4 regions of the Pantoea sp. Z09 genome follow, and region 1 is predicted to be linked to each of the others. Evidence: predicted binding sites of a transcription regulator. Region 1 holds the regulator's gene; each other region holds the start of a gene.
The links. The regulator CRP, encoded in region 1, controls carbon source genes, mostly activating them, when cyclic AMP is high. The targets are predictions, from matches to a motif close to ATGTGANNNNNNTCACAT.

Region 1 (3,661 bases):
TGCCGCAGCAGCCCGCTTTGCCACTGCGGCCAGAGCCACAGCATGCCGCCGAAGGCGATCAAACAGCCCATCAGCGTATCCATCAGGCGCGGCAGGAGAAACTGCGCGCCGTTCAGCGACAGCAGCTGCAGCGAGTAGACCGCCGTGACGGTAAAGCCGATCATCGACCAGCCGTAATATTTGCGCGTCACCAGATAGCTGAGCAGCGTGACCACCAGCATAAACAGCAGCACCAGCGATTCCGGCACCGCAAAGCGCAGCGAGGCGGCGGCGATCACCAGCCCGACAAAGGTGCCGAGCGCCCGGTGCTGAATGCGCACCCGCGTGGCGCTGTAGCCGTTCTGGCTGACGAACATAATGGTCATCAGGATCCAGTAGGGCTTGGGAATGTCGAACAGCATCGCCAGCGCGCTGCCGAACATCAGCATCACGGCGAAGCGCGCCGCGGTGCGCAGCGCGGCGGACTTCAGCGACAGGTAGCTGCGCAGCGCGGGCAGCAGCGGCAGCCGGCGCTGACGATCGGTCATCAGGTCGCGCTGATAAAGCGGCTTCTGGGTGCGCAGCACGCGCGCGATGCGGCTGAAGTGGTAGAAGCAGAAGTGGCCGACGGGATTGTCGGGATGCTGGCGAGCGATCTTCTCCAGCGCGCCGAGCGGCTTCTCCATCTCGAAACGGCTCGGCAGCTGGTGATAGAGAATGGCGTCGGCCAGCGCGCGCAGCCGCGCCGAGATGATTTTGGCGTTCCAGTGTATCACCGCTTCCGCATGGCTGCGTTCTACCAGCTTTTGCACCTCTTCCGGCTGGTGCAGGCTGACGGAGATGTGCTCCTGCAGATCGAGCGCCACCTGAAAGGCGCGCGTCAGCCGTTTATGGCTGTTGTCGCGGCTGGCGGAGAGCATATGCATCTGCTGATAGCAGGTGTTGATCAGATCGACCGCTTTCTGCTGGCGCGCCAGCAGCGGCGGCAGCGCTTTTTCCGGATCGGTGAGCTGGGTCAGCAGGGTATATTTGGCGTCGCAGTAGTCCGCCAGCTCGCGGTAGATCAGGCTCAGGGTTTCGCGCATCGGCTGCTCTTTCCACAGCCAGAACCAGAACCAGTTGAAGAGCCCGTACCAGAGCGTGCCGCCGATATAGAGCAGCGGCGGCACGTAGATCGGCATGCGGCCGATCAGGCTCAGGGTAAAGATCGCCGCCACCAGCGTGCCGGAGAGCAGCCGGCCGTGCAGCGGGCTGATTTCGCCGGTGACGCCCAGCAGCAGCGGCAGCACAAAGAGCACCGCAGGCAGCGGCACCCCTTTCAGGGTCAGCAGCTGGATCAGAAAGCTGCCGAGCGCGAACAGCGAGCCGCCAACGATCAGTCGTTTGAAGAAGCGCTTATGGGGCGTATCCAGGCCCGCGACGTTGCAGCAGGCGGGAACCAGCGAGAAGAGCAGCCCTTTTTGCAGATCGCCGAACAGCCAGCCGAGCGCGACGGGAATGCACAGCACCAGCGTCTGCCGCAGAGCATAGTTAACTTCGGGGTGGTAGATGATTCGACGCCACATCACTTCGCTAAAAGCAGTAACGGCGTGACGGTAAGATCACGCCGTGAGTGAGAGGAAATCAGCGGGTGCCGTAAACGACAATGGTTTTGCCGTGTGCGGAAATCAGATTCTGGTCTTCCAACATTTTCAAAATGCGGCCCACGGTTTCACGCGAGCAACCAACGATTTGGCCAATTTCCTGACGAGTAATTTTGATTTGCATGCCGTCGGGATGCGTCATGGCGTCTGGCTGTTTCGCCAGGTTAAGCAGGGTTTGTGCAATACGTCCGGTCACGTCGAGGAAAGCTAAATTGCCCACTTTCTCCGATGTTACCTGCAGACGGCGCGCCATCTGCGATGAGAGACGCATTAAAATATCCGGGTTCACCTGGATAAGCTGGCGGAATTTCTTGTAGGAAATTTCTGCCACTTCGCACGCGGTTTTCGCGCGCACCCAGGCGCTGCGCTCCTGACCTTCTTCAAACAGGCCAAGCTCGCCGATAAAATCACCCTGATTCAGGTAAGAGAGGATCATCTCTTTGCCCTCTTCATCTTTGATCAGTACCGCAACGGAACCTTTCACGATGTAGTAGAGGGTTTCAGCCTTCTCACCCTGATGAATCAGCGTACTTTTGGATGGATATTTGTGAATATGGCAATGGGACAGGAACCATTCGAGTGTAGGGTCTGTTTGCGGTTTGCCGAGAACCATTCGCTATTATCCTCTGTTGTAATCGTGCCCAAAACGCGGGGGGATTATTCCCTGCCAGGCGATGAAAGCTTCAAGCGTTTCCCCTAAAGGAGATTATTCGGGCCTTATTTTGCGCCAGGCGCTTGATGTGTCCCGTCTTCGTCCTTAGCAAGACGAACTATTTTCAGCACTGTTTGTAGCACAGCTTTTGCCGACTGTCTTCTGTTGTCTCGCTTCAGCAAAGGGGGGATTACTCTGGATTGCTGTTTGCCAGGCGAACGCGTACTCTGGCGGCAAACGGGCTATTCTCGAGGTGGAAACATGCAGGCAAGAGTGAAGTGGGTCGAAGGGTTAACCTTTCTCGGCGAGTCGTCGTCAGGGCATCAGATCCTGATGGACGGCAACTCCGGCGATAAAGCGCCCAGTCCGATGGAGATGGTGCTGATGGCCGCGGGCGGCTGCAGCGCCATCGACGTGGTTTCTATTTTGCAGAAAGGGCGCAACGACGTGGTGGACTGTGAGGTGAAACTGACCTCTGAACGCCGCGAAGAGGCGCCGCGCCTGTTTACCCATATCAACCTGCACTTTGTGGTCACCGGCAAGGCGCTGAGCGACAAAGCCGTGGCGCGCGCGGTGGATCTCTCGGCGGAGAAGTATTGTTCGGTGGCGTTGATGCTGGGCAAGGGCGTAGAGATGACCCATAGCTATGAAGTGGTCGCGCTGTAAAAAAGCGCACTGTATGTAAGGAGCGGGCCTTGCTACTCGCTCCCGCTCCAGACCTGGTCAGGCGATCTGTTTGCCTTCCATCAGCCGCTGCACCAGCGGTGCCATAATCAGCTCCATCGCCAGCCCCATCTTGCCGCCCGGCACCACCAGCGTATTCATATGCGAGATAAAGGATCCCTGCAGCATCGCCAGCAGATAGGGGAAGTCGATATTCTCCAGCCCGCGAAAGTGGATCACCACGAAGCTCTCGTCCAGCGACGGGATCTCGCGCGCGGCGAACGGGTTCGAGGTATCTACGGTGGGGACGCGCTGGAAGTTAATGTGGGTGCGCGAGAACTGCGGCGTAATGAAGTTGATGTAATCCTCCATTGAGCGCACTACCGAGTCCATCACCGCTTCGCGCGAGTGGCCGCGCTCGCCGGTGTCGCGCACCAGCTTCTGGATCCACTCCAGATTGACGATCGGCACCACGCCCACCAGCAGATCGACCTTTTCCGCCACGTTGTGCTGCTGCGTCACGACACCGCCGTGCAGCCCCTCGTAAAACAGAATATCGGTGTTCTCCGGCAGCGGCTGCCAGGGCGTAAAGGTGCCGGGCACCTGATTCCAGGGCACGGCCTCGTCGTAGGTGTGCAGATACTTGCGCGACTGGCCTTTGCCTGCGTTGCCGTAGTCGATAAAGGTCTGCTCCAGCAGGCCGAAATCATTAGCTTCCGGCCCG
Region 2 (3,661 bases), 1.1 Mb from region 1:
GCCGTGGCTACGGCTAATCACCCCTTCCTTATCCAGCTTAATCAAATCACGTCGAATGGTTGCCGGCGAGGCGGAGATCGCACTCACCAGCTGATCAACAGTCACCAGATTATGGCTTTTCAGATAGTCCATAATCTGGTCAAGGCGACTTTGTCCCTTCATATTTCCCTATGCTAGCTGCATCGCGAGTTTAATGGAGATCGCCATGCTCTCAGACTTCGCTTTTCCTGTCCATGCGATATCAAAAGCGGTACCGTGGTCCGCAGAGGTGCGGATAAACGGCAAACCGGCAGTGATGTTAACACCGTCGTAAAAACCAAGAAGTTTCAACGGGATATGCCCCTGATCGTGATACATCGCCACCACAATATCATACTGCCCTTCCTGACACTGCAGGAACACCGTATCCGGCGGACAGGGACCGAAAACCTCGATGCCCTGCTCCTTCATCGCCTTCACCGCCGGCGCGACGGTGGTGATCTCCTCGTCGCCGAACAGGCCGTTTTCGCCGGCGTGCGGGTTGACGCCCGCCACCGCGATACGCGGCTTTTCAAAGCCGACGCGGCGCAGGAAGGTGTCCGCCATGCCGATCACCGTTTTAATGCGCGTCTGGTTCAGCGTGTCGAGGAATTTGCGCAACGCGATATGGGTGGTGACGTGAATGACCTTTAGCTTATCGGTGTAGAGCACCATCGCGTAATCTTTGGTGTCGGTCAGATGCGCCAGCAGTTCGGTGTGGCCGGGATAGAGATGACCCGCCGAGTGCAGCGCCTCTTTATTCAGCGGCGCGGTGGCGATCGCCTGCACTTCGCCCGCCAGCGCCAGCTCGGTGGCGCGCTTAACGCAGCGCCAGGCGAGATCGCCCGCCTGCTTCTGCACCACGCCGGGCTTCAGAGTGTCTGGATCGGCCAGCGGCTCATCGATCACGTTGATGATGCCCGGCGCAAAATGCGCCTCTTTTACGCTATCCAGCACGCGCAGCTCAACCTGCGGCGTAATATTCAGGGCAAGGATGCGACGCAGCGTCGCCGCGCATCCCACCACCACCGCTGGCGCGCCGTTAAGGTCGCCTTCCGCCAGCGCTTTGATGACGATCTCCGGGCTGATGCCCGCCGGATCGCCCATGGTCACCGCAATAATTTTACTCACTCGACTTCTCCTCAATAAAACGAATGGCTGCTACCAGGGTGTTTTCGTCGCCAAAACCGCCCGCTTTGGTCATCACCGGCAGGGTAAATTCACTGTTAAGCAGGACGCCGTGCGGCACGCAGCCCGCCACGATGCCCTGAATCTGAAAGCCGCTGGCGCCCAGCGCCTGCGCCACCGCAATCGCCACGTCGCCGCCGGAAAGATAGAGCCCGGCAGGCCGCTGCGCGCGGCAGATGGTCAGGATCAGCTCGCCTAAAAACCGGCAAATCGCCTCACCAAGCTGCTGACGCGTGATCTGCTGCTGCTGACAAAGCGCGTCGATCTCATGCCGCTGATCGGCGCGCTGACAGGTGCGGAGCACCGTATGACGCCCGTCGCGCAGCGCGGCGATGGCTTGCGCGGCCCACTGTTCGCCGTCTGGCCAGCGCGGCAGGTCAAACAGCTGGCGGATATCCACCTCCACCAGCGTAATCTCTCGCTGTGCCGCCAGCCGGGCGATCTGCTGCTGCGCGCTGGCGCTCATCGATCCGATGGCCGCCAGCACCGGCGCGGCGTCACGTGCGGCAAGCTGCGCGCCGAGCGCGTCGCTCAGACCGGCTGCGCCGACCAGCAGCGGGGTGTCGTCAAGCTGCGCGGCAGCGGCCAGGATGCGTGCGATATCGCTTTCGTGCTCTGCATCGATCACCACCGCGCCCTCTGCCTCAGCCAGACGCGCAGGAAAGCGATCGCTGCGCAGCGTGGCGAGATCGATTTCACTGCCGTCGATCCCCAGCTGGGTTAAGACGCGTGCGCTGATCACCGGCGTTTTCGGATCGCTGGCGTATTCGGTTTCGAGCAGCGGCACGCCGTTCACCCGCACTTCACCGCCAAGCGTGACGCGCCCCAGCCGCGGCACGGCAGGCACAATCAGCGCCCGCTGTTTGCCGCTGGCGGCCAGCGCGGCGCGCACCTCTGCGCCGATGTTGCCGCGCAGCGTGGAGTCGATCTTTTTAAACAGCCAGCCCTGCGCAATAAAGGCCTGATGCCGACGCACCACCGCTTCCGTGCGCGCGGCCGCCTCTTGCGCGCTGAGGGCACGGCTGTCGGTGCTGATCACCCAGACGTCGGCGGCGTCTGCCTCCAGCGGCGTCTCGCTGCTGAACAGCACATGCACGCGCGCCCCCGCCTGGGCCAGTCCGCTGCCCGCGTCGTTGGCGCCGGTAAAATCATCCGCGATCACCATCACCGGCGTTTTCCAGGACTTCTGCGTCATTTTCTCTCCCGATTCGGCTCTGTGCCGCTGTGAATGATTATATTCAATCATGATTGATTATATGTGAGCAAGATCAAATTAATCGAAATCAATATGCCCTATAAATTGAGGCACAGTAAGTGACAGACATCGCACTGACGTGAGCAAAACCAATCATTCAGTCTGGAACCGCAGTAATAAGGGTATGAAATGAACATCAACAGCACGGTAATTAGCGGCTATCAGGCGCTGAACGACATTAGCTATCTGCTGAAAGAGAAGGCCAGCGCGCTGCTGGTGACCGACAAGAATATTGAAACCATTCCGGCGGTGCAGGCGCTGATCGCCCAACTGAAGCAGCACATCGCCAGCGTTAGCGTGATCAACAGCGTGCCGCCAGAGCCGAGCCAGCACGACGTCGCGGCAATCCTGGCGGCGCTGCCCACGCGTGACGTGGATCTGGTGATTGGCGTCGGCGGCGGCAGCGTGCTGGATGTCGCCAAGCTGCTGTCGGTGCTCTGCGTCGACCACGCCCCGTCGCTGGAGGCGCTGCTGGCGGGCGAAAAACCGGTGACGCGCACCACCTCGCTGCTGATCCCGACCACCGCAGGCACCGGCTCGGAAGCGACGCCGAACGCCATTCTGGCGATCCCGGAGCGCGAAACCAAAGTTGGCATTATCTCGCCGGTAATGCTGCCCGACTTCGTGGCGCTGGTGCCGGAGCTGACCACCAGCATGCCGGCGCATATCGCCTCTTCCACCGGCATCGACGCCCTGTGCCATCTGATCGAATGCTTCACCGCCACGGTGTCGAATCCCGTCAGCGACAACTACGCGCTGATCGGCATGAAAAAGCTGTTCGCCAGCCTCGAAACCGCCGTTGCCGAGCCACATAACCTGCAGGCGCGGCTGGATATGCTGTGGGCCTCTTATTACGGCGGCGCGGCCATCGCCCACGCGGGCACGCATCTGGTGCACGCCATGTCCTATCCGCTGGGTGGCAAATATCATCTGCCGCACGGCGTCGCCAACGCCATTCTGCTGGCGCCCTGCATGACCTTTGTTCGTCCCTCCGCGGTGAGCAAATTCGCTCAGGCCTACGATCTGCTGCCCGACGCCGATCTCGCGCTGGACGACGAGGCGAAATCGCACGCGCTGGTGGCTTACTTCACCGCGCTGGTTAAACGTCTGCGGCTGCCCGCCAGCCTTGAAGAGCTTGGCATCGGCCCGGATCACCTGCCCTATTTAGTGGAAGCGGCGCTCGACGTGCAGCGTCTGATG
Region 3 (3,661 bases), 430 kb from region 1:
CGCCAAAGCGATCGACGAAGCCAAAGCGGTGAGCGATAAGCCTTCGCTGCTGATGTGCAAAACCGTTATCGGCTTCGGTTCGCCGAACAAGGCCGGCACCCACGACTCGCACGGCGCGCCGCTGGGCGAAGACGAAGTGGCGCTGACCCGTAAACAGCTGGGCTGGGCGCACGCGCCGTTCGTGATCCCGTCAGAGATCTACGCCGAGTGGGACGCGAAAGAAGCGGGCCAGGCGAAAGAGGCGAAGTGGGACGAGAAATTCGCCGCCTACGCGCAGGCGTTCCCGGAGCTGGCTGCCGAATTCAAACGTCGCGTCAGCAACGAGCTGCCGGCTGACTGGCAGGAAGCGTCGCAGAAATTTATTGAACAGCTGCAGGCGAACCCGGCGAAAATCGCCAGCCGTAAAGCATCCCAGAACGCCATTGAAGCGTTCGGCAAGCTGCTGCCGGAATACCTGGGCGGCTCCGCTGACCTGGCGCCGAGCAACCTGACCATGTGGTCCGGCTCTAAGCCGATCAACGTCGACGCAGCGGGCAACTATATCCACTACGGCGTGCGCGAGTTCGGTATGACCGCCATCGCCAACGGTATCGCGCTGCACGGCGGCTTCCTGCCGTACACCGCCACCTTCCTGATGTTCGTGGAATATGCGCGCAACGCGGCGCGTATGGCGGCGCTGATGAAGATCCGTCAGATCATGGTCTACACCCACGACTCTATCGGTCTGGGCGAAGATGGCCCGACGCACCAGCCGGTCGAGCAGCTTGCCAGCCTGCGCACCACGCCGAACATGAGCACCTGGCGCCCGTGCGATCAGGTTGAATCCGCCGTGGCGTGGAAATACGCTATTGAGCGCAAAGATGGCCCGAGCGCGCTGATCTTCTCTCGCCAGAACCTGGCGCAGCAGGATCGCACCCCTGAGCAGCTGGCGAACATCGCACGCGGCGGCTACATCCTGAAAGGGTGCGACGGCCAGCCAGAGGTGATCCTGATCGCCACCGGTTCCGAAGTCGAACTGGCGGTCGCGGCATACGACAGGCTGAGCAGCGAAGGCATCAAGGCGCGCGTGGTCTCTATGCCGTCTACCGACGCGTTCGACAAGCAGGATGCCGCCTACCGCGAAGCGGTGCTGCCGAAAGCGATCGGCGCGCGCGTCGCGATTGAAGCGGGCATCGCCGACTATTGGCAGAAATATACCGGCCTGCACGGCGCGGTAGTAGGCATGACCACCTTCGGCGAATCCGCCCCGGCTGAGCAGCTGTTCGAGCTGTTCGGCTTTACCGTCGACAACGTCGTGGCGCAGGCGAAAGCGGTGCTGTAAAGCCCGCGCAGGCGGGCGAATCCAACAGGGCTACGGCTGCAATAGCGTCGCCTTGTGCAGCTGAAAGGTCTGACCGTCGGGCGCAGGCGCGTCGGTCAGGCCGTTCTCTCTCTTCTCCTGTTCCCAGGGAAGCGAAGAGCCATAAAAGCGTCCCTCTGGATGCACCGCCAGCGATTCGCACTCAATGGTGCCCTCCATAACGCCCTCGGCGTTAACCGCCACTTCGCGACTGCGACATAACCCCTTTAGCCTGCCGCCGATCTCGGTGCGCTGCGCATAGATCTCGCCGTCGACGCATCCCTGTTTTTGCAGCACCACGGTTTTTTGCGCCATGATTTTGCCGGTCACGCTGCCATTGATGTGCACGTCGCCCTCGGCGGTGATCTCGCCGACGATGGTGCAGCTCTCCTGAATGGTGGTGATAGCGGCGGGCGCGGCTTTAATCATAGTGCCGCCGAAAAGGCGCGCCGCCTGATCCTGTTCCTCTGAGGTCGCCGCCATGTCGGGCATGGCGACATCGCCGTCGCTGGCCGGCGGCGCTTTGCGTTTAAACATGATTATTCCCTTATTCAATTTTGATCCTCTGAACGCGGCATGGGCAATCGGCGTCATCATGACAGCCAGCAGCAGCGTTATACGCCAGCCAAACAGCCAGGCGCCCAGCGCGCAGGCCCAGAGAAACCAGAGATACCAAAGCAGGTTGTAGTTCATCACTTGTCTGCCATCAGAACGCGCCGGTTGCCAGGCGCTATGCAGGGTTACTTTACTAAAGCGGGGCGCGTCTGGCGGTCGTTTTATATCCATCGCAACGATTCAAGTGTGATCCTGGTCAGATTTTTAAATTCTGATTTGATCTGACGCATTCCAATTATTACTGCTTCTCTTTATTGTAGCTGAACCGTTTCAGTCCGCGCTGCGACGGCGTTTTTTCCGGCGGTATGCCGTGGCAAAAGCGCAAGAATTTCCTGTACAAACGTGAATGTCTGGCTCAGGCTATCGTTCCGATTTTGCACTGAATTTAACTGCTGGGGTGATATGACGGTTCGCATTGCCATTAATGGATTTGGTCGCATTGGACGCAACGTGCTGCGCGCGCTCTATGAAACCGGGCGGCGAGCAGAAATCACGGTGGTGGCGATCAACGAACTGGCGGAAGCGGCCGGTATGGCGCACCTGCTGAAATATGACACCAGCCACGGGCGTTTCGCTTTTGACGTGCGTCAGGAGCGCGACCTGCTGTGGGTCGGCGACGATACCATCCGCATCCTGCATCATGCCGATATCGACGCGCTGCCGTGGCGCGAGCTTAACGTCGACATCGTGCTGGAGTGCACCGGCGTTTACGGCAGCCGGGCAGACGGCGAGGCGCATCTGCAGGCGGGCGCGAAGAAGGTGCTGTTCTCCCATCCAGGCGGCAACGATCTCGACGCCACCGTGGTGTTCGGCGTGAACGAAAAGGCGCTGAAGCAGGAAGACCGCATCGTCTCTAACGCCTCCTGCACCACCAACTGCATTATTCCGGTGATCAAACTGCTGGACGACGCCTTCGGCATCGAGTCGGGCACCGTCACCACCATTCACTCGGCGATGCACGATCAGCAGGTGATTGACGCCTACCACAGCGATCTGCGCCGTACGCGCGCCGCCAGTCAGTCGATCATTCCGGTCGACACCAAACTGGCCGCCGGCATCACCCGTATTTTTCCGAAATTTAATGACCGCTTTGAAGCGATCGCGGTACGCGTGCCTACCATCAACGTTACGGCCATCGATCTCAGCGTTTCCGTACGCCAGTCGGTCAGGGCCAGCGAGGTCAACGCGCTGCTGCAAAACGCGTCAGAGGGGGCATTTCGTGGTATAGTTGACTATACGGAATTACCGTTAGTCTCAGTAGATTTTAACCACGATCCGCACAGTGCCATTGTGGACGGCACGCAAACGCGGGTCAGCGGTCAGCGCCTGATCAAGACCCTGGTCTGGTGCGACAACGAATGGGGCTTTGCTAACCGAATGCTCGACACGACGTTAGCGATGGCCGCAAGCGGTTTCAGGTAAGGCGCGGTTTGCGCCTGACAAAACTTACGAGAATCAACGAGAGGGTTCACCATGTCTGTAATTAAGATGTCCGATTTGGATCTGGCTGGTAAGCGCGTTCTGATCCGCGCCGATCTCAACGTACCAGTAAAAGAAGGGAAAGTGACGTCAGACGCACGTATCCGTGCTTCTCTGCCTACCATCGAATCGGCGTTGAAACAGGGCGCAAAAGTGATGGTCACCTCTCACCTGGGTCGCCCGACCGAAGGTGAATACAACGAAGAATTCTCCCTGCTGCCTGTTGTT
Region 4 (3,661 bases), 200 kb from region 1:
GCTGCGCGCAGTAGTCGCGCGCCTCTTGTTCGCTGAAGTTCGAGGTATTGATGGCGAAACCCGCCAGCTGCGGATTGTCGCTGGTGACCTGCGCCGCGCGCAGATTGGCTTCGACGCAGTCCGCCAGGCCCACCATCGGCTGATGCGGTAAATGCCGCATATGCGGACGTCCCATCTCATGACACATCACCAGCCAGTGCGGCTGCGCGCCGTGGATCAATCCCATGCTGACGCCCGCGTAGGAGGGGTGAAACAGCGAGCCTTGCCCCTCGACGATATCCCAGTGATCGTCGTCGTTAGCGGGCGAGAGCGCCTCCGCCGCGCCGGCGATAAAATCGGCGATAACCGCGTCGATAGCGATGCCTTCGCCCGCCACAAGGATGCCGGTCTGCCCGGTGGCGCGGAAATCCGCCTTCATGCCCTGTTCGCGCATCGCGGCTTCCAGCGCCAGCGAGGTGTACATTTTGCCGACCGAGCAGTCGGTTCCGACAGTCAGCACGCGCTTGCCGCTGCGTTTTTTGCCGCTGCCCACCGCCAGTTTCGGACGCATATGACGGATATCGAACAGCGCGACGCCGTGCGCCTCCGCCAGCGCCACCAGCTCCGGTTCGTCCGCCAGGCGATGATGCAGGCCGCTCGCCACGTTCATGCCCGCTTTGATGGCGGAGGTGACGCTCTCCATCCAGTGCTGCGGCAGATAGCCGCCCGCGTTGGCGGTGCCGAGCACCAGAGTTTTGGCGCCGCGCGCCTTCGCCGCGGCGATGTTCAGCTCGTCGAGGCCAAGGGAAACGGTGCAGCCGGGCAGACACATTTCGCCGACGCACTGTTCGGGCCGCCATACCTGAATGCCGCGCGCGGTTTTGGCCGCAAGCGGATCGGTGACGTCGCCGAGAAACAGCAGATAAGGTTGCGGGATAAACATGATGCGCTCTCTTTCAGACAGGGTTGAGGGTCTGAAGCGCACTATTTCACGGCAGAGAGAGCGGGACGAATGCTTGTTTAGTCGCGGGCTATAACCTGGAGCTATAGCAAAAAGCTGCGCTTATGACAGGCGCGCAATGGCGGCTTGAGCAGGCGAAAAGAGGGGAAAGGGTAAAAAGAAAAGGCTATGACTAGCGGGCATCACGGCGCAGCAGACGCCGTGATTACCTGAGGCGATGCAACAAGAGAAGATTAATACATTGCGCCTGGCGGGACGTACTTAAAGGTTTCAACATAAGCACGGAAAACATATTTCATAAAGCGTTTCATAGCGTACCTGATTCAAAATTTGTTGAAGAAATGCAGAGAAATTATAACTTCTGTGCATTTTGCAGGCAATAAATTTTGAACCAGATCACAAAAACAGCATTAATCTGCCTGGCCGATCTCAGGCGAAGAGATGGAGATGCTGGCTGAGAATAGTGCAGCCAATAGAGATTAACACCAGCCCGCCGAGCACTTCCGCCCATTTGCCCAGCACCGGCCCCACTAAACGCCCTACCAGCACGCCGGTGGTCGCCATAATGGTGGTCGCCATGCCGATGGTGAGCGCGGTGGCGATAATGTTGACCTGCAAAAAGGCCAGGCCGACGCCAACCGCCAGCGCATCGAGGCTGGTGGCGACCGCCGTGGTGGCGAGCACCAGAAAGCCGTGACGCTGCGGCGCTTCGCACGGCTCAGCCGTCGCTGTCTGACGGAAGCCTTCCATCATCATGCGGCCGCCGAGGAACGACAGCAGGAAAAAGGCGACCCAGTGGTCCCACGCCATTACATAGCGGCTGGCGGCCAGGCCAGCAGCCCAGCCGATCAACGGCGTCAGCGCTTCAATGGCGCCAAAAATCAGGCCAGTACGCAGCGCTTCTTTGAATCCGGGGCGATGCAGCGCCGCGCCTTTGCTTAACGCAGCGGCAAAGGCGTCCATCGACATGCCGAAAGCCAGGATCAGGGTGGCGATAAAAGTCATAATGGCTAGTGTCAGGGTAAAAAGCGTTCGAACACCCGCTTTTGACCGCATTATCTGTTCAGTCTGATAAAAGTGCGCGCAGTCTAGCACGCATGATGCCCGATAAAAAGACAACAAAATCAGGGATTTAAGTATAGCAAAGGCTATAACTTTTATCGTTCGCTATCTTTTGCCGCTAAGTTGATGGTACTTAAGCCTTTTCTTGCGGCCTTTTTACCGCATGCGCCTCGCCGACGCGCGGGGATTGAACCCTGGCGGCGATTGCCGGAAAATAGCCGCGCTGATTAACGCGGAACCTGCTGATGAAAAATCCTTTCGAGTCCCTGATTATTCCCGGTGGCATTTTGCTGCTTGGCTTTCTCTCTGCTTTGCTGCTGCCAGCGCCCAATTTTGGCCTGACAATGGCGAGAAGCCTGACCCAACGGCTGCACCTGCAGGATATCAACCAGCTCTACACCCTGATCTTCTGCGTGTGGTTTCTGCTGCTGGGCGCGGTGGAGTTCTATGTGATCCGCTTTATTTATCGCCGCTGGTTCCGTTCCTGACGAACCTCTCCGCCCGCGCCTTTTTCCTCTGGCGCGGGCCGATCAAAATCACAAAAATGTAACACTATTTTTACAGAAACGCGGTTTCCCGGCGGTCACGTCAAAAATTCCTTATCGATCCCTTTCAGTATAAATCCATAAAATCATTGGCTTATAAAATATGGCCATTTTCTCGTCATCTGCCGTTATGCACTGTCATTGTGCAGTTACGCAACATCATATCAGGTTAACCCGCTGAGTTTACGGTAAAAAATTCCTTATGGCCGCCAGGCTGAGATGATTAATTCTTATGCTGAATCATTTCTGCATTTAAAAAATAAACAAATGTTTAATTCAGAGATGAGAATGTTATATTCAACAGACAAAGCATAACGTGCAGTTAACCTGCATCCCGCTTAAACGAACCTGAGTCTTAACCTTTAGGAAATAGCGCAACGCGCTCCCAAGAAGCGTGACTATTTCGCCTGCGAAACTGTTGAGCATCAGGTCAACAGAGAGAGGAGATGTCGCCTCATGTGCAAAACAGCTGTAAATCTTACGCTCGCAATGAGCGCCATTGGCATGGAAAAACCGCAGATGTCCGAGCGTAAAGAGGTGGACGTCCTGCTGATCGGCGCCGGCGTGATGAGCGCGACCCTCGGCGCCTGGCTACAGGAGCTGGAGCCGGACTGGACCATTGAAATGGTCGAGCGGCTGGAGAGCGTGGCGGAAGAGTCCTCCAATGGCTGGAACAACGCCGGCACCGGCCACGCCGCGCTGGCGGAGCTGAACTATACGCCGCAAAAGGCGGATGGCAGCATCGACATCAGCAAGGCGCTGGCGATCAACGAATCTTTCCAGATCTCCCGTCAGTTCCTGGCGTATCAGGTGCAAAAGGGCCATCTCCACTCGCCTGAACGTTTTATTAACAGCACGCCGCATATGAGCTTCGTCTGGGGCGACGAGAACGTGGCTTTCCTGCGCAAGCGCTATCAGGCGCTGCAGAAAAGCACGCTGTTCCGCGGCATGGCCTACTCCGAAGATCCGCAGCAGATTGCCGAGTGGATCCCGCTGGTGATGAAGAACCGCGACCGCCGGCAGAAAGTGGCAGCGACCTGGACGGAAATGGGCACCGATGTTAACTTTGGTGAAGTGACGCGTCAGCTGATCGCCTCGCTGGAGAAACGCGCCA

Region 2: a site for CRP is predicted at 2,463-2,480, ahead of MC269_RS15240 (iron-containing alcohol dehydrogenase). Genes of this name have one in related genera too.
Region 3: a site for CRP is predicted at 2,139-2,156, ahead of epd (erythrose-4-phosphate dehydrogenase). Genes of this name have one in related genera too.
Region 4: a site for CRP is predicted at 1,325-1,342, ahead of azuC (stress response protein AzuC). Genes of this name have one in related genera too.

What each region holds. Positions count from the first base shown of each region.
Region 1 covers NZ_CP092373.1:310,077-313,737, forward strand. The annotation lists gene MC269_RS01385 (YccS/YhfK family putative transporter) at 1-1,544, opposite strand, end outside; gene crp (cAMP-activated global transcriptional regulator CRP) at 1,603-2,235, opposite strand; gene MC269_RS01395 (OsmC family protein) at 2,536-2,940, shown strand; gene MC269_RS01400 (phosphoribulokinase) at 2,998-3,661, opposite strand, start outside.
Region 2 covers NZ_CP092373.1:3,171,945-3,175,605, forward strand. The annotation lists gene MC269_RS15225 (DeoR/GlpR family DNA-binding transcription regulator) at 1-162, opposite strand, end outside; gene MC269_RS15230 (D-threonate 4-phosphate dehydrogenase) at 169-1,149, opposite strand; gene MC269_RS15235 (four-carbon acid sugar kinase family protein) at 1,142-2,401, opposite strand; gene MC269_RS15240 (iron-containing alcohol dehydrogenase) at 2,591-3,661, shown strand, end outside.
Region 3 covers NZ_CP092373.1:739,598-743,258, forward strand. The annotation lists gene tkt (transketolase) at 1-1,321, shown strand, start outside; gene MC269_RS03610 (polymer-forming cytoskeletal protein) at 1,352-1,876, opposite strand; gene epd (erythrose-4-phosphate dehydrogenase) at 2,357-3,376, shown strand; gene pgk (phosphoglycerate kinase) at 3,428-3,661, shown strand, end outside.
Region 4 covers NZ_CP092373.1:114,072-117,732, reverse strand. The annotation lists gene dgcN (N-acetyltransferase DgcN) at 1-922, opposite strand, end outside; gene azuC (stress response protein AzuC) at 1,174-1,239, opposite strand; gene mntP (manganese efflux pump MntP) at 1,370-1,945, opposite strand; gene MC269_RS00510 (DUF1158 domain-containing protein) at 2,248-2,490, shown strand; gene mqo (malate dehydrogenase (quinone)) at 3,004-3,661, shown strand, end outside.